DNA from 3 places in the Sphingomonas sp. BL-S-30 genome. Region 1 is predicted to be linked to each of the others. Evidence: riboswitches for the same ligand, from Rfam matches in the RefSeq annotation. Region 1 holds a riboswitch; each other region holds the start of a gene.

Region 1 (8,415 bases):
GCGATGCCGTCGCTCGCCTGGAATATCGGCATGTGTTTCATGATGGGCGCGGCGGCGGGCGGCATGTTGCCGGTGACATACGCGTTGCTCGCGGAGATGATGCCCAACCGGCATCGCGGCTGGAGCCTGGTGCTGGTCGGCGGGCTCGGCGCGGTCGGCGGCTATTTCGCGGCGAGCGGGCTCTCGGCGGTGCTGCAGCCGATCTTCGGCTGGCGCATATTGTGGCTGGCAAACCTGCCGACCGGGCTCAGCCTCATTCTGCTGGGCGCGCTCATCCCTGAATCGGCCAAGTTCCTCCTCGCCCGGGGGCGCAAGGTGGAAGCGGAAGCAGTGATGCGGCGCTTCGGGGCAACTGTGCGGCGCGGGCCCCCGCCAACGACGACCGGGGTCAACCACGGGCCGCTGACGGGCAGGCGGATGATCGGCAAGCTCACCGCGCTGACCGTGGCCGCACTGACCTGGGGCCTGATCAATTTCGGCCTGTTGCTGTGGCTGCCGGCCGATCTCGTCGCCAAGGGCTATTCAGTCGCGGTGTCGAGCCGGCTGCTGGCGGAAAGCTCGCTGATTGCTTTTCCGACCGTGTTTCTGGCGGCGCTCATGTACAGCCGCTGGAGCACCAAATGGTTGCTCGTCACCATGATCGGCGTGACGCTTGCCGGCTTGCTCGGCGTGCTCAGGCTGGAGCTGGCGGGAACGGGCAGCCCGGTGCTGCCGGTCGCGCTGCTGATCGTCGGCTCGAACGGCATCCTCGCCATCCTGCTGCCCTATACCGCCGAAAGCTTCCCGTTACGTGTGCGCGGCCGGGCGACCGGATGGGTCGCCGCCTGCACCAAGGCCGGCGGGCTGTTTGCGCAAGGACTGAGCATCGCCGCGCTGATCCCGTCCATGGGACTGGCGGCGGTCATCATCATGGCGCCGGCGGTGGTCGCGCTTGGCCTGGTCGCCTGGTTCGGGCGCGAGACGCGCGGCGGTGATCTGCGCCACCTCGACGCATAAAGCGCGAGACGCCGATAACGACGAGGTCGGGCCAGACCTTCGTCACGCCCTACCGCTTGATACGCGGCGTTCCCATGAAATCGCGTTTGCCCAGCTTCACGCCTTGCGCGCGCAGGATCGCATAGGCCGTTGTCGCGTGGAAATAGAAGTTCGGCTGCGAGAAGGAGAGCAGGAAGTTCGCGCCCGTGAAGGGCATGATGGTTTCCCCGAAGGCGAACTGCGTATCGCAGTCCGCCAGGGCGTCGAACGCGTCGCGATCGAGCGCTTTCAGGCTGGTGACCGCCGTCTGCAGGATGCCGTGCAGGCCGGCAAAGTCGGTCGGCCAGGCCGATCGGTCGGGCGAGAAGCTGCCGGCCCGGACCCCCTCGATTCCGCCGACCGAATGGGCGGCGCAGGATTTCACCTGATAGCCGAAGGGCAGCATGTCCGGTGCGAGGCGGGTGTCGATCAGCTCCGCTTCCGTCCTGCCCTGTTCGGCGCAGAATGCCGCCGCCTTGTCGACCAGCGCATCGACCGCGCCCAGGATCTGGAGGTTGGACGGTACGACGGCATCGTAAAGGGAGAAGGACATGGGTTCTGGCTCCGGCTGACGTTGCGGGGCTTATGGAGGCTCGTCATGGTCGCGTCCATGTGCCGTTCGGTATTGAAAGCATCATATAAAGAATTCTTTATATGATGCTTGACGCGCCCGTCGTAACCTCTATCCTGTGATGGTCGAGGTTCTTCGCCCGGTTGCCCGGTCGGAGCTAAGACGGGAAGCCGGTGCGGCCCTTGGGCTTATTCCGGCGCTGCCCCCGCAACTGTGAGCGGTGAGCGGCGGTCCATTTTGCGTCACTGGTCCGGACAAGGGACCGGGAAGGCCGGATCGTCGCATTGACCCGCGAGCCAGGAGACCTGCCTCGTCAGATAACGTCCTCCGGCGGGGTGCCCGGTCAGGCCGCGTGCAACACCGCGCCCCGGCTTGTCATTAGGGCGTGTGCCCGTTGCCGTGCGTCCGGCCTTCACCTTGCCCAACGCAAGGCCAAGACGATGACCATCTCAGTCGCAACCCTCGGTTTCCCCCGTATCGGCCCGCGCCGCGAGCTGAAGTTCGCGCTCGAAAGCTTCTGGTCGGGCAAATCGGATGCCGACGCTCTGTCGCTCGCGGCACAGGGCTTGCGCGCCGCTGCCTGGGCGCGGCAAAGGGCGTTGGGCGCCGACATCATCCCCAGCGGCGACTTCTCGCTCTACGACCATGTGCTCGATACCTCCGCGATGCTCGGCGCGGTGCCGGCGCGCTATGGCTGGAACGGCGGCAAGGTCGGCCTCGACACTTATTTCGCCATGGCGCGTGGGACGCAGAGCGCGAAGAGGCATGAAGGCTGCGCGCATGGGCTGGACAGCACCGCGCAGGAAATGACCAAATGGTTCGACACCAACTATCATTACATGGTGCCGGAACTGAGCGCAGGACAGCAATTCGCGCTGTCGACGAGCAAGGCAGTCGACGAATTTCTCGAGGCCAAGGCACTCGGATACCATACGCGGCCGGTGCTGCTCGGGCCGGTGACCTGGCTGACGCTGGCCAAGGGCAAGGACGTCGCCCCGCTGTCGCTGCTCGAGGCAGTGCTGCCGGTCTATGAGGAAGTGCTGGCGCAGCTTGCACAGGCGGGTGCCGACTGGGTCCAGATCGACGAACCCTGCCTGGTGCTCGACCTCGACGACGATCAGCGCGCGGCGCTGAAGCAAGCGTACAGGCGCCTGTCAGTGAACGGGCCGAAGGTGATGCTCGCGACCTATTTCGGCGCGCTCGGCGACAATCTGGAACTGGCGACCGACCTGCCGGTGCACGGGCTGCATATCGATCTGGTCCGTGCGCCGGAGCAGCTCGAGCCGGTGTGGCAGCGTGCCCGGCCCGACCTGCTGCTGTCGCTCGGCGTGATCGACGGGCGGAACGTCTGGCGGGCCGATCTCGATGCGCTGATCGCGCGGATTGCGCCCGTCGCGGCCGAGCGCAACCTGGTGCTCGCGCCGTCCTGCTCGCTGCTGCACGTGCCGGTCGATCTCACGATCGAGACCGCGCTCGACTCTGAGGTGAAGCAGTGGCTTGCCTTTGCCGTGCAGAAGATCGGCGAATTGTCAGTGCTGGCACAGGCGCTGAACCAGGGCGCCGAGACGGTTGCCGCGCCGCTGGCGCTGGCCCGGGCGGCGGTCGAGTCGCGCAAGACGTCGCCGCTGATCCACAATCCCGCCGTCGCGGCGCGGCTGGCGGCGGTCGATCTCGACATGACCAGGCGGACGTCGCCCTTCGCGGATCGCCGCGTGGCGCAACAGGGGCGGCTGGGCCTGCCGAGCTTCCCGACCACGACGATCGGGTCCTTCCCGCAGACGCCGGAAGTGCGCAAGGCGCGTGCCGCGCACATCAAGGGCGAGATCGACGACCTGGCCTATGAGCAGTTCCTGCGCGTCGAGACCGCCACGACGGTCGAGTGGCAGGAAAAGATCGGCCTCGACGTGCTGGTGCATGGCGAGTTCGAGCGCAACGATATGGTGCAGTATTTCGGCGAGCAGCTATCCGGCTTCGCCTTCACCCGCAGCGCCTGGGTGCAGAGCTATGGCTCGCGCTGCGTGCGGCCGCCGATCTTGTACGGCGATGTCGCGCGGCCGAAGCCGATGACGGTCGAGTGGTGGCGTTATGCCCAGTCGCTGACGAGCAAGCCGATGAAGGGCATGCTGACCGGGCCGGTCACGATCCTCAACTGGTCGTTCGTGCGCGACGACCAGCCACGCTCGCAGAGCTGCCGCGAGATCGCGCTGGCGATCCGCGACGAGGTGATCGACCTGGAGGCGGCTGGCGCGGCGGTGATCCAGATCGACGAGGCGGCCCTGCGCGAAGGGCTGCCGCTGCGCCGCGCCGACTGGCAGGCCTATCTCGACTGGGCGGTCGAATGCTTCCGCCTGACCGCGTCGGGCGTGCGCGACGACACCCAGATCCACACCCATATGTGCTATTCGGAGTTCAACGACATCCTGCCCTCGATCGGCGCGATGGACGCCGACGTCATCTCGATCGAGACCGCCCGGTCGCAGATGGAGCTGCTCGATGCCTTTGCCGATTATGCCTATCCCAACGAGATCGGGCCGGGGGTGTACGACATCCATGCACCGCGCATCCCCGCCGAAGCGGAGATGACGGGGCTGCTGACGCTCGCGGGCAAGCGCCTGCCGGCCGAGCAGCTATGGGTGAACCCCGATTGCGGGCTCAAGACGCGCAAATGGGAGGAAGTTCGCCCGGCGCTGATCGCGATGGTCGCGGCGGCGCAGCGCATGCGCGTGCGGGGTGCCTATGACGCGGCCTGAGACCCCGCTCGAAACGATGCCGGACGAGCAGCCCGCCGTGCGCGTGACGGCGGTGCCGGCCGACGCCAATGTCTATGGCGATATCTTCGGCGGCTGGCTGATGAGCCAGATGGACCTCGCCGCTTCCTCGGTCGCCTCGCGTCACGCGGGCGGCCGGGCAGTGACGATCGCGGTGGAGGGCATGGCCTTCCACCGCCCGGTCTTCGTCGGCGACGAGGTGTCGGTGTTCGCCCGGCTGATCAAGGTCGGGCGGACGTCGATGCGGGTCCGGGTCGAAGCCTGGGCTCGCGACCGGCATTCGGAAGAGGCGAACAAGGTGACCGAGGCGGCGTTCGCGTTCGTGGCCGTGGGGCAGGACCGGCGGCCGAGGCCGGTGCGGGCGATGGTGATGGTTTAAGCCACACCGTCATGCCGACTTGTTCCGGCATCCGTTCTGCGGCCGGGCGCAGCATTGCGTCGAATAGGGTGCGCTTGCGGAACGATGGACCCCGGAACGAGTCCGGGGTGACGGTTGTGGGTGGGCTGGCGCCATCCTTCATCAAAGAAAAAAAGGCCCGGTTTCCCGGGCCCCTCTTCATTTGTCCTTGCGGAACCGGGATCGCTTAGTCGCGGTCGCCGGTCAGAAAGGCGGGTGCGAACTCCGGCGCGGGGCCGTCATCATTGCCGCCTTCGCTGCGCTCGCGGCGCGGGCCGCGGCCCTCGTCCCGGGCACCGCCGCCATCGCGACGGGGACCACGGCCGCCGTCACCATCGCGGCGCGGGCCACGATCGCCACGACCGCCGCCATCGCCACGCGGGCCACGACCGCCGTCGCCATCACGGCGCGGGCCGCGGGGGCCACGATCGCCGCGATCACCGCCTTCGCGGGGCTCGCGGGCGGGACGGGTGTCTTCCAGCTCGGCACCGGTCTCCTGATCGACGACGCGCATCGACAGGCGGACCTTGCCGCGCGGATCGATCTCGAGAACCTTGACCTTCACGGCCTGGCCTTCGCTGAGAACGTCGGCAACCTTCTCGACGCGCTCGTTCTTGATTTCCGAGACGTGGACGAGACCGTCCTTGCCGCCCATGAAGTTCACGAACGCACCGAAATCGACCAGGTTGACGACCTTGCCGTCATAGATCTTGCCGACCTCGGCTTCCTCGACGATGCCCTTGATCCAGGCGATCGCGGCGTCGATCTGCGCCGAATCCGACGAGCTGACCTTGATCACGCCCTCATCGTCGATGTCGACCTTCGCGCCGGTGGTGGCGACGATCTCGCGGATCACCTTGCCGCCGGTGCCGATGACGTCACGGATCTTCGACTTGTCGATCGTGATCGTCTCGATGCGCGGTGCGTGCGCCGACAGTTCCTCACGGGTATGGTCGAGCGCCTTGGCCATTTCGCCCAGGATATGCGCGCGGCCTTCCTTGGCCTGGTTCAGCGCGACGCGCATGATCTCTTCGGTGATGCCGGCGATCTTGATGTCCATCTGCATCGTGGTGATGCCCTCGGACGTGCCAGCCACCTTGAAATCCATGTCGCCGAGGTGATCCTCGTCGCCCAGGATGTCGGACAGGACCGCGAAGTCCTTGCCTTCCAGGATCAGGCCCATCGCGATGCCCGAGACAGGGCGCTTCAGCGGCACGCCTGCGTCCATCATCGACAGCGAACCGCCGCACACCGTCGCCATCGACGACGAGCCGTTCGACTCGGTGATGTCGGAGAGGACGCGGATCGTGTACGGGAATTCTTCCTTCGACGGCAGCACCGGATGCAGCGCGCGCCAGGCGAGCTTGCCATGGCCGACTTCGCGGCGGCCCGGCGCGCCGAAGCGGCCGACTTCACCGACCGAATAGGGCGGGAAGTTATAGTGCAGCATGAAATGCTCGTAGGACAGGCCGGTCAGGCCGTCGATCATCTGCTCGGCGTCGCGCGTGCCGAGCGTGGTGGTGCAGATCGACTGAGTCTCGCCGCGCGTGAACAGGGCCGAGCCGTGCGTGCGCGGGAGGAAGTGCACCATCGCCTCGATCGGACGGATCTGGGTGGTGGTGCGGCCGTCGATGCGCTGGCCGTCCTTGAGGATGGCGCCGCGGACGATCTCGGCTTCCAGCTTCTTCATCAGCTTGCCGGCGGCCATCTGGTCCTGCGGGGCCGCGTCGGCGAACGCCGCCTTGCCCTTGGCGCGGGCCTCGTTCAGCAGGTCCGAACGCTTGGACTTGTCGGTCACCTTGTAGGCGGCGGCGATGTCCTTGCCGATCAGCTTCTTCAGCTTGTCCTTGGCGGCCGTCAGGTCGGCCTGCTCGGCCATCTCCCAAGGCTCCTTGGCGGCCTGCTCGGCGAGATCGATGATCGCGTTGACGGCTTCGCGGCACGCCTTGTGGGCGAACTGCACCGCACCGAGCATCACGTCTTCCGACAGCTCCTTGGCTTCGGATTCGACCATCATCACGGCGCCGCCGGTGGCGGCGACGACCAGGTCGAGATCGCCTTCCTTGGTCTGCTCGAGGGTCGGGTTCAGGATATACTCGCCATCGACATAACCGACGCGGGCCGCGCCGATCGGGCCCATGAAGGGCACGCCGGAGATGGTGAGGGCGGCCGAGGCGGCGACCATCGCGAGGATGTCCGGCTCGTTCTCGCCGTCATAGCTCAGCACCTGGGCGATGACGTTGATCTCGTTGTAAAAGCCTTCCGGGAACAGCGGACGGATCGGGCGATCGATCAGGCGGCTGGTCAGCGTCTCCTTTTCGGTGGCGCCGCGCTCACGCTTGAAGAAGCCGCCGGGGATGCGGCCCGAAGCCGAGAATTTTTCCTGGTAGTGGACGGTGAGCGGGAAGAAATCCTGCCCTTCCTTGACGGAGCGTGCGGCGGTGACCGCGCACAACACGACGGTTTCGCCGAGCGTCGCGATGACGGCGCCATTGGCCTGGCGGGCAACGCGGCCCGTTTCCAGCGTGAGGGTCTTGCCGCCCCACTGGATGCTTACGGTTTTGGTATCGAACATTTTATTTCCTTCAACTCCGGCCGCCAAATGCGTGCCGGGGCCTATGTGCGGGCTTGACCGGCCCGCGCGGTTTGAGGTCTTTCACGGCCTCTGGACAATCAGCCGAATTGCATCCTGTCCTGTGTCCCCTTGATGGGGTCCAGTCTCGTCGATGAGCTGGCGGCCCCGCGCATGGCGGGGTTTATCTGGAATATGAAAACGGCGCCCGAGGGCGCCGGTTTCTTACTTGCGAAGGCCGAGCTTCGCGATGAGATCGGTGTAACGCTGACCGTCCTTGTGACGGAGATAGTCGAGCAGCGACCGACGCTTGTTGACCATCATCAGCAGCCCGCGGCGCGAATGATTGTCCTTCTTGTGGTCCTTGAAGTGCTCGGTCAGGTTGCGGATTCGCTCCGTGAGGATCGCGACCTGAACTTCGGGGGAACCCGTATCGCCTTCGGCGCGGGCATGGTCCTTGACGAGCGCTTCCTTGCGCTCCTGAGTGATCGACATCGTGATCCTTTCGCTTAGAGGTTGAAACCGCGAACGACGCGGACCTCGCGGTCCAGAACTTCCACCAGAGCGACCGGAACATCGTCCGATATCGCGAAGTGGAGGCCATCGTCTGCGGCGATCCCGATCAACACCCGCCCCTGTCGGAGCAGCCCTGCCTGATCGGGGGTGAGGGAGAGAGCCGGGATGTCGTCCAGCCCCGCCCTCAAGGGCAGGAGTTTGTCTTCAAGGGCGCGCCCATGGCCGAGTTCGTCCAGTTTGTCCAGCGATATCGAGTCCGCCAGGGTGAACGGGCCGGCCTTCACGCGGCGGAGCATGGTGACATGCCCGACCGTGCCGAGCGCCAGCGCGATGTCGCGCGCGAGGCTGCGGATATAGGTGCCCTTCGAGACATGGGCGGTGAGGGTGGCCTCTTCAACTTCCTCCCTTGGCTCCTCCCCGGAGGAGCTTAGACTGTGGATCGTCACTGACCGGCTCGCCAGCACCACCTCCTCGCCCGCCCGCGCCAGATCATAGGCACGCTGCCCGTCGACCTTCAGCGCCGAATAGGCCGGCGGCACCTGTTCGATCGGGCCGGTGAAGCGGGGCAGCACTGCCT
Region 2 (5,690 bases), 2.0 Mb from region 1:
GCTGCGCGCAGCGACCGGCCTGCGCATCCCGGGGCCCTCCCCACGGCGTGTCGCCACCAGCCCGGCGTCGGCCGCGCGCCAGACGGCGGAAGCGCTTGGTCTGACCGCCGATATCGATGCGGCGCTCGGCGATATCGATCATGGCGACTGGAGCGGGAAAAGCCTTGCCGAGATCAATGCCGCCGATCCCGAGGCTGCTGCCGCATGGATCGCCGATCCCGGGGCGGGCGCGTCCGGCGGCGAGACGATGGCGGCGGTCAGCGTGCGTGTCGCCGAGTGGCTCGCCAGCCAGGCCGGACGGGATGTGCCCGTGCTGGCGATCACTCACCCGGCCGTGGTGCGCGCGGCGATCGCCGCTGCCCTGTCGCTGCCGATCGGCGCGACGTGGCGGATCGATGTCGCGCCCCTCTCGGTGACGGTCTTGTCGTTCAATCGCATCTGGCGGTTGCAGTCGCTCGGCCCGGTCACCGGCAGCGGATAAAGAAATCTCCATATCTTGCCGATGGGTTGGCAACCGCCTATTGGCGCGCTTGAGGAACGGGGTTGCCCCCGCGCCTCGTGATCGCGCCGGTGCCCCGAAAGGGGCTTAATCGGGAATGCGGTGCGGACGGCTTCAGCCGCCCAACTCCGCGGCTGTCCCTGCAACTGTAAGCGGCGAGCGCGATGCACACCGCCTCTCTTCGAGAGGCAAGCCACTGGGCCGATCGCGCGAGAGCGCGAAGGCCTGGGAAGGCCGTGCATCAAGCTATGACCCGCGAGCCAGGAGACCTGCCAGCGCACCGGTCGCTCTTGCCCTGGTCCAGGGAATGGCCAAGGCACGGAACTCCGTCTGAGCGACGAACCATGCGGCTGGGGCCGCATCGGTGCATGGTGCCGGGTGCTTTTGGCGTCCGCCCGTCGTCGTGCATCGACCGTTCGCCCAGGCGAACGGCACGCCCCCGCCACCGATGTTGCTCATGACGCCTTCGCGGATCGTGCGCGGCGCCTCGCGGCTGCGGGCGACGCAAGAGTTTCCCATTGGCGTGCGATCCATGATCGCGCACCTGTCGACGTCGAAGAAGGAGAAGCAGCGTGAGCAAAGTGCCCACTACCGTCATCACCGGATTTCTGGGGGCCGGCAAGACCACGCTGATCCGCCATCTGCTGGAGAATGCGCAGGGGCGTCGCATCGCGCTCGTGATCAACGAGTTCGGCGATATCGGCGTCGATGGCGAGCTGCTCAAGGGCTGCAATGACGAGGCCTGCCCGGAAGATGACATCGTCGAGCTGGCCAATGGCTGCATCTGCTGCACCGTCGCCGACGACTTCCTGCCGACGATGCAGAAGCTACTCGACCGGCCCAACCCGCCCGAGCACATCATCATCGAGACCAGCGGGCTCGCGCTCCCCAAGCCGCTGGTCAAGGCGTTCCAATGGCCGGACATCCGCACCCGTGCGACCGTCGACGGCGTCATCGCGCTGATCGATGCCGATGCGGTCGCGGCCGGACGCTTCGCCACCGACGAGGCGGCACTGGCGGCTGCACGCGCGGCCGACCCCAATCTCGACCATGATTCGCCGCTGGAGGAGCTGTTCGAGGAGCAGCTCGGCTGTGCCGACATGGTCGTGCTCAACAAGACCGACCTGGTCGATGCCGAGACGCTTGCGCGGGTCGAGGCGCTGGTCGACGCGGAGACGCGGCCCGGCGTACGGATCGTGCGCGCCGATCACGGCGCGGTCGATATCGCCGCGTTGCTCGGCATCACCGCGGCAGCCGAGGACGATCTCGATTCGCGCAAGTCGCATATCGACGATGGCGAGGAGCATGATCACGACGATTTCGACAGCTTCGTCGCGACCGGCGGTGAAGTTGCCGATCTCGACGCGCTCGTCGCCCGGCTGGGCGAGGTCATCGCCAAACACGATGTACTGCGCGTCAAGGGCATGGTCGCGGTCGCGGGAAAGCCCAGCCGCCTCGTCATCCAGGCGGTCGGCCCGCGCGTCCAGCATTTCTTCGATCGCGCGTGGAAGCCCGAAGAAGCGCGCCGCACTCAGCTGGTGGTGATCGGCCAGAAGGGGCTGGACCGCGCGGGAATCGAAACCGAACTCGCGAGCGTCCTCGGCTGATGCATCTGCTGTCCGCCACGCCGGGGACGGTTTCGAACGGCGACGAGGCAATCGACCTCGACCAGTCGCCGGGCGATATCGTGTTCCTGACCGTGGCGGATAGCGAGCTGGCGTGTTTCGCGCGGGCGGCCGAGGCGCTGGGCGATGGCGCGCCGCGTATCCGGCTGGCGAACCTGCTCCAGCTCAAGCATCCCTATTCGGTCGATCTCTATGTCGAGAAGGTGATCGCGAAGGCGAAGTTCGTCTGCGTCGTCCTGCTCGGCGGCAAGGCCTATTGGCCCTATGGGATCGACGAGATCGCCGCGGTTGCCCGCGCGCACGGCATCGCCTTCGCCGCGATCGCCGATGGACGCGAGGACGATCCGGCGCTCGACGCCGCCTCGACCCTGCCGCCCGAGACCTGTGCCCGGCTGCGCGACTATCTGCGCCAGGGCGGGGTCGCCAACGCAATCGGTTTCCTGCGCACCGCCGCTCGCCTGATCGCCCGAGACATCGGCACACCCGACGATCCGGTTCCGGTTGCCGATGCGGGATTGTATGTGAAGGGGGTCGATCGCCCTGCCCTGGCCGATCTGCATGCGCGCTGGACCGAAGGACGGCCTGTCGCCCTGTTCGTCTTCTACCGCGCCCTGACTATCGCCGGCACGCTCGACGCGGTCGATGCCATGGTCGCCGAACTCGAGGCGCAGGGCCTGAACGTCGCCCCGGTCTATGTCCGGGCGCTGCGCGAACCGTTCGCGGTCGACTGGCTGCGCGGGCTGATTACGGAACTGCGGCCCGACGTCATCCTCAACGCCACCTCGTTCGCCGCATCGTCGCCGGGCGAGAACAGGATCGGCGGCGTACTGGAGACCGCGGACTGCGTGATCCTCCAGACCGTGTTCGCCGGTGTCGAGCAATCGGCCTGGACAGACTCCCCACGCGGTCTCGGCCCGCGCGATCTCGCGATGAACGTCGCGCTGCCCGAAATCGACGGCCGGCTGTTCAGCCGCGCGGTCGCGTTCAAGGCCGCCGAGCGGTTCGACGCGCGCACCGAATGCGGCATCATCGTGCCCAGGGTTGCTCCCGACCGGGTCGCCTTCGTCGCCCGACTCGCCGCCAATTGGGCGAGGTTGCGCCGAACGCCGGCAGCGGAACGCCGGATCGCGCTGGTCCTCGCCAACTACCCCAATCGCGACGGCCGGATCGGCAACGGCGTCGGCCTCGACACGCCAGCCAGCGCGGCGGCGATCCTCGCCGCACTCGGCGGTTCAGGCTACGCGATCGGCGCAGCGCCCACCGACGGTGTCGCGCTGATGGACACGATGCTGGCGGGCGTCACCAATGCGCTCGATTCGATCGACCGGCCGGGCGAGATCGCACTGGCGATCGCCGACTATGCCCAAGCCTTCGACACCCTGCCCCAGGCCGTGCGCAACGCGGTGAGCGAGCGCTGGGGCGCAGCCGAGGCAGACCCGTTCGTGCGGGACGGTGCTTTCCGCCTCGCGGTGCACCGGTTCGGCAATATCGCGGTCGCGGTCCAGCCGGCGCGCGGCTATAATGTCGATCCCAAGGCGACCTATCACGATCCGGCATTGGTGCCGCCACACGCCTATCTCGCCTTCCATTTCTGGCTGAACCGGCATTTCGGCGCGCATGCAGTCGTCCATGTCGGCAAGCACGGCAATCTCGAATGGCTGCCGGGCAAGGCACTGGCGCTGTCCGAGACGTGCTTTCCCGAGATCTGCGCCGGCCCGGTGCCGCAACTCTACCCGTTCATCGTCAACGATCCCGGTGAGGGCACCCAGGCCAAGCGCCGGATCGGCGCAGCGATCGTCGACCACCTCACCCCGCCGCTGACCCGTGCGGAAAGCTATGGGCCGCTCAAGCAGCTCGAAGCGCTGGTCGACGAATATTATCTCGCCGCCGGCATGGACCCGCGCCGGATCGCGCATCTCAAGGGCGAGATTCTCAACCTCGCGCGCTCGCAGGGTCTCGATACCGATGCCGGCGCGGTCGGCGATGGCGACGATGCGCTCGCCGCGCTCGACAATTATCTGTGCGAGCTGAAGGAAATGCAGATCCGCGACGGGCTGCACATCTTCACCCGCTCGCCCGAAGGCCGGCTGCGCACCGACCTGCTGATCGCGCTGTCGCGCACCCCGCGCGGCTATGACAGTCCCGGCCAGGCCTCGCTGCTGCGATCGATGGCGGACGATCTGCGGCTCGGCTTCGATCCGCTCGATTGCATCATGGGCGATGTCTGGGACGGACCGAAACCGGCGCCGCTTGCTGAGATATCGAATGACCTGTGGCGGACGTTCGGGGACACCGTCGAGCGCCTCGAACTGCTGGCGATCGCGCTGGTCGAGGGCATGGAAGCCCCGGGGCCCGCGTCAGCGACGGTATTGCAGGCCGTGCTCGGCGATCTCGCCGCGCGGGTCGACGCCTGTGGCGATGCCGAACAGTCCGCGCTGCTCGCCGGCCTCGATGCGCGCTTCATCGCGCCCGGCCCCTCGGGCGCTCCCACCCGGGGACGGCCCGACGTGCTGCCGACCGGGCGCAACTTCTATTCGGTCGATACGCGCTCAGTCCCGACCGCGACCGCCTGGGATCTCGGCCAGCGCTCCGCGCAATTGCTGGTCGACGACTATCTCCAGCGCGAGGGTGCTTATCCCAGAGCCATGGCGCTCAGCGCGTGGGGCACTGCGAACATGCGCACCGGCGGCGACGACATCGCCCAGGCGCTGGCGCTGATGGGCGTGCGGCCGCGCTGGGACTGGACCTCGGGCCGGGTGATCGGGTTCGAAATGATGACGGTGACCGAGCTTCGCCGCCCGCGCGTCGATGTCACCTTCCGCGTGTCGGGCTTCTTCCGCGACGCCTTCCCCGAGCAGATCGACCTGATCGACAGCGCGGCGCGCGCGGTGATGGCGCTCGACGAAAGCGACCATGACAATCCCGCCGCCGCGCGCCACCGGCTCGAGACGGCCAGGCTGATCGATCGGGGCGTCGAGCCCAAGGCCGCAACGCTGCGTGCCGGCTTCCGCGTATTCGGGTCGAAGCCCGGCGCTTATGGCGCGGGCCTCCAGGCGATGATCGACGAACGGCTGTGGCATAGCCGCGCCGATCTCGCCGACGTCTATCTCGACTGGGGCAGCTATGCCTATGGCGCCGGGGTCGAGGGGGATGCCGAGCGCGACCTGTTCGCCGAGCGCCTTACCCAGGCCGATGCCGTCGTGCAAAACCAGGACAATCGCGAGCACGACCTGCTCGACAGCGACGATTATTATCAGTTCGAGGGCGGCATCGCCGCGGCGGTCGAGCATCTCAAGGGCAGCAAGCCGCTCAGCTATCATAACGACCATAGCCGCCCCGAGCGCCCGGTCGTGCGCACGCTCGAGGACGAGATTGGCCGCGTCGTCCGCGCCCGCGTCACCAATCCCAAATGGATCGCCGGCGTGATGCGCCACGGCTATAAGGGCGCGTTCGAGATCGCCGCGAGCGTCGACTATCTGTTCGCCTTCGCGGCCACCACCCATGCGGTGCGCGACCATCATTTCGACGCGGTCCACGCCGCCTTTATCGAGGACGAGGCCGTGCGC
Region 3 (8,415 bases), 2.0 Mb from region 1:
CGAACTCAACATCGTGCTGCGCTACGACTATCTGCCGGTCGAGGAAGTCCTCGAGGTGCTCGCCGCCAAGCCGGAGATGACCCATGTCATCATCACGGGCCGCAACGCCAAACAGGAACTGATCGATGTGGCCGATCTCGTCACCGAGATGACCCTGGTGAAGCATCCGTTCCGCGAGCAGGGCGTGAAGGCGCAGGCCGGGATCGAATTTTGAACGCCCACGCCGCGCCACCGCGTTTCGATGCAGCGTTTCTCGACCAGTTGGACAGCTTGATCGCCTGGCGCCGCGACGTGCGCCATTTCCGTACCGACGCCTTATCCGACGAGACCGTGCTGGCGCTGCTGGAGACCGCGCAACAGGCGCCGTCCGTGGGCAATGCGCAGCCCTGGCGCTTCGTGCGGGTACGCTCGCCGTCGCTGCGCGAGTGCCTGGCCGATCATGTCGATATCGAAGTGGCACGCGCGGGCGCGGCCTATGTGAACGGACGGGACGACGCCTATGCCGCGCTCAAGCTCCACGGCTTGCGCGAAGCGCCCGAAATCCTGGCCGTGTTCTGCGACGAGACGACGCAGGCCGGTCACGGGTTGGGCGCTGCAACGATGACGGAGACCCGCGCCTATTCGGTGGTGCTGGCGATCTACACGTTATGGCTCGCCGCCCGCGCCCGCGGGATCGGACTGGGCTGGGTGTCGATCCTCGATCCCAAATTCGTGGAACGGTTGCTCGAGGTCCCGACGGGCTGGCGATTGATCGCCCTGCTCTGTCTCGGGCACCCCGTGGAGGATTTGCCCGTTCCCGAACTGGAGCGGCGCGGCTGGCAGGGACGCCTCGATTGGCGCGGCAATGTCAGTGTGCGCTGATCTGCTCCGCCATCGCGCGCGCCGCCTGAACATAGGCGGCGCTGCCGCACACCGTCCAGGCCTGGGGGATGCTGATCCGGGGAATGCCGGCCAGCGCCGGATGGTGCAGCATCTCGGTGCCCTGGTCGGTGACCGTATCGGTAGCGCTTTCGACGATGAGGAAGTCGGGCTGGGCGGCGACCATCTCCTCGATGCGGACCTGCGCGAGCACCGGCTTGTGGAGCCTGCCCGCGAGGTTCACCAGTCCGACGCGCTTCATCAGGTCGTCGATCAGCGTGCCTGTGCCCGTCATGAAGCCACGGCGCTGGTAATAGGCGGCGACCTTGCCGGCACCGGGACGCGGAATCTTCGCGAGCTCGACGTCCATCTGCGCGATCATCGCCTCGCCACGCTCGGGATGCCCGACCGCTGCCGCTGCCTTGCGGATCGAGGCATAGATGTCCTCGAGCCTGTTGGCGGTCTTGAGGTCGAGCATATGGTAATGCTGCCCCTTAAGCACGCCCATCGCCGCGCTGCGCCGCGCCGGCATGCCGATCACAAGATCGGGATCGATCGCGAGCACCTGCTCCGCCGAGGTCGAGAGGATCGGAAGCCCCCGCGCCTTGGCCGCGCCCGCGGACATATTCTTGTCCGCCGCATTATGGGTGAGGCCGGCAATCTGATCGCGATCGGCCAGCGCGAGGACGAGCTGATCCGCGCAGAGGTTCAGCGAGACAATCCGCCTGGGCTTGCCCGCCGGCGCAGGGTCCGTGCCCCCGCGCGCCCAAAGCCCGGCGCCACCCAGGGCCAGCAACGGCAAGGCAAGCGCCACAAGTCTATTCCAGTACATCACCGCTTCCATAGCGGCCGCGATCCTGCCAGCAAGCGCCTCAGAGTCCCCGCATGACCAATTCCCGCTCCCTTCTCCTCGCCGGCCTGATCGGTTTGATGCTGCTGGCCGCCATCGCCTCGCTCCTGCTCGGGCCGGTCAGCCTTTCCTTCCCCAGGATGCTGGCGGCCCTTGCCGGGCACGGCGACAAGATCGCGCATGCGATCCTGTTCGACCTGCGCGTGCCGCGCACGCTGCTCGGCCTCTCGGTCGGCGCGATGCTCGGGCTCGCCGGCGCGGCGCTGCAAGGCTATTTGCGCAATCCGCTCGCCGAACCCTCGGTGCTCGGCACCTCCAACGCCGCGGCGCTCGGCGCGGTCGCTGCGCTGTATTTCGGCCTGTCCGAGCTTCATCCAGCGATCCTGCCGTTGCTGGCGATACTGTGCGCGATGGTCTCGCTTATCCTGCTGTTCGTCCTTGCCGGCCGATCGGAAAGCCCGCTGACCCTGATCCTCGCCGGCATTGCGGTGGCGACGCTCGCCGGCGCCGGAATCAGCCTCGCGCTCAACCTCTCGGCCAATCCCTTCGCGGCGATGGAGATCATGACCTGGCTGCTCGGGAGCCTCGAGAACCGTTCATTCGAGCATGTCTGGATCGCCTTGCCCTGCATCGCGATCGGCATGGCGCTGCTGCTCTGGAACGGGCGCGCACTCGATGCGCTGACCCTGGGCGAAGATGGCGCGCAGGCGCTGGGCGTCGACCTCAAGCGCACGCGGCTGCGCCTGCTGCTGGGCACGGCGATCGGGGTCGGCGGCGCGGTGGCGGTCTCGGGCGCGATCGGATTCGTCGGGCTGATCGTCCCGCATCTCATCCGTCCGCTCACCGATCGCAGCCCCTCGGCGATCCTGCTGCCCTCGGCGATCGGCGGCGCTGCGCTGCTCACCCTCGCCGATCTCGCCGTTCGACTGATCGCGACCTCCAACGAGCTCAAGCTGGGCGTGGTCACGGCGTTCCTCGGAGTTCCCGTCTTCCTTGTCCATCTGATGCGGGAGCGGCGCCTGTGGTGAGCATTCGCCTCGAACAGGTCGAGGTGAGTCTCGGCCGCCGGAGTGTCGTGCGCGGCGTGAGCGCCGAGCTGCAGCCCGGGACACTCACCGGCATCGTCGGCCCCAATGGTGCCGGCAAGTCGACCCTTGCGCGCGCGATGCTGGCTTTGGTGCCCTATTCCGGCCGGATCCTCGTCCAAGGCACGGACGCCGCATCGATGACGCGCGTCGAGCTCGCCCGACAGCTCGCCTATCTGCCGCAAGGCCAGACCCTGCACTGGCCGCTGTCCGTCGAGCGGCTGGTCGGGCTCGGTCGCCTGCCGCATCTCGGCCCCATGTCGCGGATCGGGGCGCATGACGCCGCCGCGATCGATCGCGCGATGGAACGGGCGGACGTGCTGTATCTGCGCGAGCGGGTCGCCACCGAACTTTCCGGCGGCGAGCGCGCCCGCGTCCTGCTCGCCCGCGCGCTCGCGGTGCAGGCGCCTGCGTTGATCGCGGACGAACCGCTCGCGAGCCTCGATCCCGGCCATCAGATCGATGTGATGGAGTTGCTCCAGGGCGAGGCCCGTGCCGGCGCCCTGGTGATTGCGGTGCTGCACGATCTCACCATGGCGGCGCGCTATTGCGACCGGTTGGTGCTGATCGATGGCGGCACGCTGGTCGGGGATGGCACGCCCGCCGAGGTGCTCACCCCGGCTAATCTCCGACAAGTCTATGGTATCGACGCGCGCGTCGAGCTGGGTGGCGACTGGCCGTCAATTACGACGCTGGGGCGGAGCAGGCCATGAGCGACGCGGCCTTCTACCGCGAGCAGGGATACGCGACGGTACCGCTGTTCGATCCCGCGCTGGTCGAAGCTGCCCAGGCGGACATCGCGGAGCATATCGACCGCGTCTCGCGCGCGCTCTATTTGCCTTTCGAGCAGAGCTGTCCCGATGCTCCGCTCGACGAGCGGCTCGACCGGATCTTCGCGACCGACCAGAGCCAGGCCAATCTCCTGCGTATCGCGATCTGCACCGACGCGCATCGCGGGCCCCGGCTTCAGGCAATCGCCAATGATCCGCGCCTGCTCGCCCAGGCCGAGCGGATCAGCGAACGCTCCCTCTCCGGCTCGGTCGTTCGCGTGCGGGCGAGCATTGCGAGCTTTCCCGAGCATCGCCATGCCTGGCATTCCGATGTGGCGCGCGACGACGGCACCTCCTGTGGCAATGTCTGGACCACGGCGTGGATTCCGCTGAGCGACGCCGGACCCGACAATGGCGGACTCGAACTCATTCCCGGCCGCCGCCCGGAACCGCTTGCCCGCCTGACCGACAAGGGCTTCGAGATCCCCGACGAGGCGATCGCCGGCCTGCCCCGGCTCCAGCCCGAATGCCCGGCCGGTACCGTGTTGCTGCTCGACCGCTTCACCCCGCATCGTACCCTTCCCGCGGGCCCCGCGCGCTTCGCGCTGGTCGTCTGGATGAAAGCGGCCTGACCGCGACGCTGCACCGCAGCGATTGCCTTGGCCGTGCGCAATGCGTATGGCCCACCTTGCGACAGGTTCCCTGGAGACGGGGATTAAAATGGGAACGGGAAGAACCCGGCTGCCCCTGCAACTGTAAGCGGCGAGCCACCGGCCATATGCCATTGGGAGCGATCCCGAGAAGGCGGCCGGACCGGCATAGACCCGCGAGCCAGGAGACCTGCCCGTCGCGGTCGTCCTTCGTGCGGACAGGGTGTTCCGGGCGGACGGGGGTAAACCCGAGCGACGACGATAACGACCGCGCGCGCGCGGCCGATGTCGCTTGCCTGGAACGGCTCGGCATCGGTCGCGCGACCCGCGGCACTGTCGAATAAGGGTTTGCATGTTGAAATTCGTTTTCCGCGTTACCGTCTCCATCGCTGCGCTCGGCGCGGCCTCCACCGCCTATGCCCAGCAAGCGCCGGCGCCCGACGCGGCCGCCGATGCGGACGCCGGCGAGATCGTCGTCACCGCCATGCGCGTCCCGACCCCGGCGGATCAGGTCGCCGCTTCGGTGACCGTGCTCGACACGACCGCGATCGACCGCAGCCAGGACATCGGCGTCAGCGAGTTGCTGCTGCGCACGCCTGGGGTGAGCATCTCGCGCAACGGCGGCTATGGCACCTCGACCTCGGTGCGCATCCGCGGCGCCGAGACCGACCAGACCGTGGTGGTGATCGACGGCGTCAAGCTCAACGACCCGTCCTCGACTGGCGGCGGCTATAATTTCGCCAATCTGCTGGTCGGCGACGCCTCGCGGATCGAAGTGCTGCGCGGCCCGCAGTCGATCCTGTGGGGCAGCCAGGCGATCGGCGGCGTGGTCAATGTCGTGACCGCGATGCCGGAAAAGGCGCTGGAGGGAAGCTTCGATATCGAGACGGGTTCGCGCGAGACGGTCAGCGCGCGTGCCGCGATCGGCGGCAAGACCGGACCCGTTACCTGGCGGTTCGGCGGCCAGACCTTCACCACGGGTGGCATCTCGGCCATCGCTCCGGCGTTTGGTGGCAAGGAAGCGGACGGTTATGCCAATCAAAACGCGTCGGCACGCGTAGAGGTCGCCGTGGCAAGCAACATCAGCCTCGACCTGCGTTCCTATTATTCGAGCGGCCGCACCGACATCGACGCGACGACCGGCGATACGCCCGAGTATTCGCTCAACAAGGAATTCGTCGGTTATGCCGGCGCCAATATCGACCTGCTCGGTGGCCGGTTCCGCAACCGCTTCGGCTATGGCTACACCAACACCGATCGCGAAAACTACAATCCGAGTCGGGCGCGACCGCAGACCTTCGATGCCGCCGGCCGCAACGAGCGCCTCGAATATCAGGGCACCTTCGCGATCGCCAAGGGCTGGACCCTGCTCGCCGGTGCCGAGAATGAGCGCTCGCGTTTCCGCAGCGTGTCGCCGCCCGCATCGCTGGCCACGCCCGTGCCGGCGCCGGCAATCGGCAAGGCCGAGATCACCAGCTTCTATGCACAATTGAGCGCGCAGCCGTTCAAGGGCGTGACGCTGACTGGCGGTGTGCGCAACGATGATCACAGCCGCTTCGGCAGCAAGACGCTGTTCCAGGCCGGCGGCGTGCTTAACCTCGAGACCGGCACGACACTGCGCGCGAGCTATGGCGAAGGCTTCAAGGCGCCGACGCTCTATCAACTCTTCTCCGAGTTCGGGAACAGAACGCTCAACCCGGAACAGGCCCATGGCTGGGAGGCGAGTGTCGAGCAGCATCTGTTCGGCCGCCATGTCAGCCTGAGCGGGACCTATTTCGAGCGCAAGACCAGCGACCAGATTATCTTCAACAGCTGCACCGCCACCTCGACCCTGCCTTTGTGCTTCCAGCCCGGCTCGACGACCCGCCGCTCGGGCTATTACCAGAATGTCTCGCGCGCCGAGGCACACGGGATTGAGGCGCAGGCGGCAGCCAGTTTCGGCGCCTTCACGATCGACGGCAATTACAGTTGGACCGTGGCCGAGGACCGCTCGCCGGGCACCGCCACTTTCGGCAAATGGTTGCCGCGCCGGCCGCGCGATACCGCCAACGGCTCGGTCAGCTATCGCTTCCCGTTCGGCCTCACGACCGGCGCCGCAGTCCGCTGGTCGGGCAAGAGCTACGACAATGCCTCGAACGCACAGGTGCTCGATCCCTACACGCTGGTCGATCTGCGCGCCGAATTCGAGGTCACGCCGCGGTTCAAGCTGTTCGCGCGCGCCGAGAATGTGTTCGACGAGCAATATATGACTACCTATCGCTACGGCACGCTCGGCCGCAGCATCTATGCCGGCATTCGGGGGAGGTTCTGATGACCAATGCGATTTCGGCCCGCAACGCCTCGACGCTCTGGATCGTGCTGCTGACCGCAGCGAGCACCGCGACCACGCTGGCGCTCGCCTGCGCAACGCCCTTTCCCGCGCTCGCGGCGCTCGCCGCGGTGCACATGCGCCAGCGCGACGGCGTCGCCCTGATGCTGCTCGCCTGGCTCGCCAGCCAGGTCGTTGGCTTCACGATGCTCCACTATCCGCATGATCCCAGGACGCTTGCCTGGGGTGCCGCGCTCGCTACCGCCGCCGTCGCGTCGGCGCTGGGCGCTTATGCGGCACTGCGGGCGGTCGAACGCGCGCCGGTCCTGGTCCGGCTGGCGGTCGCCTATGCCGCAGCGTTCCTCGCCTTCAAGGCGGCCGTGCTGGTCTGGTCCTTCTTCCTCGGCGGCGTCGCCACCACGTTCAATCCGGGCATCCTGCTCAACCAGCTGCTGCGCAACGGCGCGATCCTGGTCGGTCTCTACCTGCTCTATCGGGTGCTGGTTGCGCTCGGCGTGCCCGCACCGCGGCGCGGGGCGGCTGTCGCATGACCGTGAAGCAGGAGCGCGAGCGATGCTGACCCGTGTCGAGGACGGGCCGGCGGTCGTCGCCTGCAACACCTGCAGGCATTCGACCGAAGCGCGCGAGGATGCCGAGGGCGTGCGCGGCGGCCAGAAGCTGGTCGCGGCGCTGCGCGCGGTGAAGGAAGGCGATCCTCGTTATGCCGGTGTCGCGGTGCAGGAGATGCCGTGCCTGTTCGCATGCCAGGACTTCTGTACCGTCCATCTGCGCGCACCCAGCAAGGTCGGCTATGTGCTCGGCCGCTTCACGCCTGACGAGGACGCGGCGCGCGCGATCCTCGACTATGCCGTCGAATATGCCGCGAGCGAGCATGGCCGTGTGCCGTTCAAGAATTGGCCACAGGGCGTGAAGGGCCATTTCATCACCCGCACCCCGCCTCCGGGATTCGTTGCCGAATGACCCCATTTCCCTCTCCTGCCGCCTTCCGCGCCGCGCTCGCCGCCCTCTCCTCGCCCGACGAGAATGCTATCGCAGCGGCTCGTGCCCGACAGGCCGAGCTGACCAAGCCCGCGGGTTCGCTCGGCCGGCTCGAAGAGCTCGCGGTCTTTGTCGCGGGCTGGCACGGCAATTCCCGCCCGCGGATCGATCGAGCGCGCGCCGCAATCTTCGCCGGCAATCACGGGGTGACGGTGCACGGGGTCAGCGCTTTTCCCCCAAGCGTCACCGCACAGATGGTCGCGAATTTCCAGACCGGTGGCGCTGCGATCAACGCGCTCTCCCAGGCCTCGGGGCTCGAACTCCAGGTGACCGGGCTCGACCTCGACACGCCGACTGCGGATTTCACGGTCGCGCCGGCAATGACCGAGACAGAATGCCTCGCGGCGCTGAATGTCGGCGCCGTGAATGTCGCCGAAGATCTCGATCTGCTCACGGTCGGTGAGATGGGTATCGGCAACTCGACCGCCGCCGCGGCGCTCAGCGCGCGCAGCTTCGGCGGTGCCGTCGCCGACTGGGTCGGCCCGGGTACGGGCGTCGATGCCGAAGGCATCGCCCGCAAGATCCGCGTTGTCGAAACTGCCCTCGCCTTTCACGCCGACGCGCCAGGCGATGCGTTCGAGACGCTGCGCCGGGTCGGCGGGCGCGAGATCGTCGCGATTGCTGGTGCCGTGCTGCGCGCCCGCCAGCTCAGCATCCCGGTGGTGCTCGACGGCTTCATCAGCAGTTCCGCGATCGCGCCGCTTGCAGCCGACAACCCTGCGATCACCGCGCATTGCATTGCCGGCCATTGCTCGGCCGAGCCCGGCCATGCACGGTTGCTGGCGACGCTCGGGCTCGACCCGATCTTGTCGCTCGGCATGCGGCTCGGCGAAGG

Evidence for each region. A riboswitch is a leader RNA that binds a small molecule or an ion and turns the genes downstream of it on or off. The one in region 1 is predicted to bind cobalamin.
Region 2: it holds a riboswitch for cobalamin, as region 1 does, so the genes downstream of both, cobW (cobalamin biosynthesis protein CobW) here and metE (5-methyltetrahydropteroyltriglutamate--homocysteine S-methyltransferase) in region 1, are expected to answer to the same signal.
Region 3: it holds a riboswitch for cobalamin, as region 1 does, so the genes downstream of both, ACZ1I5_RS13865 (TonB-dependent receptor plug domain-containing protein) here and metE (5-methyltetrahydropteroyltriglutamate--homocysteine S-methyltransferase) in region 1, are expected to answer to the same signal.

The regions. Positions count from the first base shown of each region.
Region 1 covers NZ_CM145481.1:5,029,181-5,037,595, forward strand. Annotated here, with positions in the region: gene ACZ1I5_RS23620 (MFS transporter) at 1-996, shown strand, start outside; gene ACZ1I5_RS23625 (DUF1993 domain-containing protein) at 1,046-1,567, opposite strand; cobalamin riboswitch at 1,697-1,912, shown strand; gene metE (5-methyltetrahydropteroyltriglutamate--homocysteine S-methyltransferase) at 2,026-4,335, shown strand; gene ACZ1I5_RS23635 (acyl-CoA thioesterase) at 4,322-4,732, shown strand; gene pnp (polyribonucleotide nucleotidyltransferase) at 4,938-7,325, opposite strand; gene rpsO (30S ribosomal protein S15) at 7,548-7,817, opposite strand; gene truB (tRNA pseudouridine(55) synthase TruB) at 7,832-8,415, opposite strand, start outside.
Region 2 covers NZ_CM145481.1:2,981,466-2,987,155, forward strand. Annotated here, with positions in the region: gene ACZ1I5_RS13820 (histidine phosphatase family protein) at 1-481, shown strand, start outside; cobalamin riboswitch at 552-790, shown strand; gene cobW (cobalamin biosynthesis protein CobW) at 1,072-2,106, shown strand; gene cobN (cobaltochelatase subunit CobN) at 2,106-5,690, shown strand, end outside.
Region 3 covers NZ_CM145481.1:2,987,688-2,996,102, forward strand. Annotated here, with positions in the region: gene cobO (cob(I)yrinic acid a,c-diamide adenosyltransferase) at 1-214, shown strand, start outside; gene bluB (5,6-dimethylbenzimidazole synthase) at 211-861, shown strand; gene ACZ1I5_RS13845 (ABC transporter substrate-binding protein) at 848-1,672, opposite strand; gene ACZ1I5_RS13850 (FecCD family ABC transporter permease) at 1,744-2,736, shown strand; gene ACZ1I5_RS13855 (ABC transporter ATP-binding protein) at 2,730-3,506, shown strand; gene ACZ1I5_RS13860 (phytanoyl-CoA dioxygenase family protein) at 3,503-4,195, shown strand; cobalamin riboswitch at 4,242-4,425, shown strand; gene ACZ1I5_RS13865 (TonB-dependent receptor plug domain-containing protein) at 4,566-6,524, shown strand; gene ACZ1I5_RS13870 (hypothetical protein) at 6,524-7,072, shown strand; gene ACZ1I5_RS13875 (DUF1636 domain-containing protein) at 7,095-7,502, shown strand; gene cobT (nicotinate-nucleotide--dimethylbenzimidazole phosphoribosyltransferase) at 7,499-8,415, shown strand, end outside.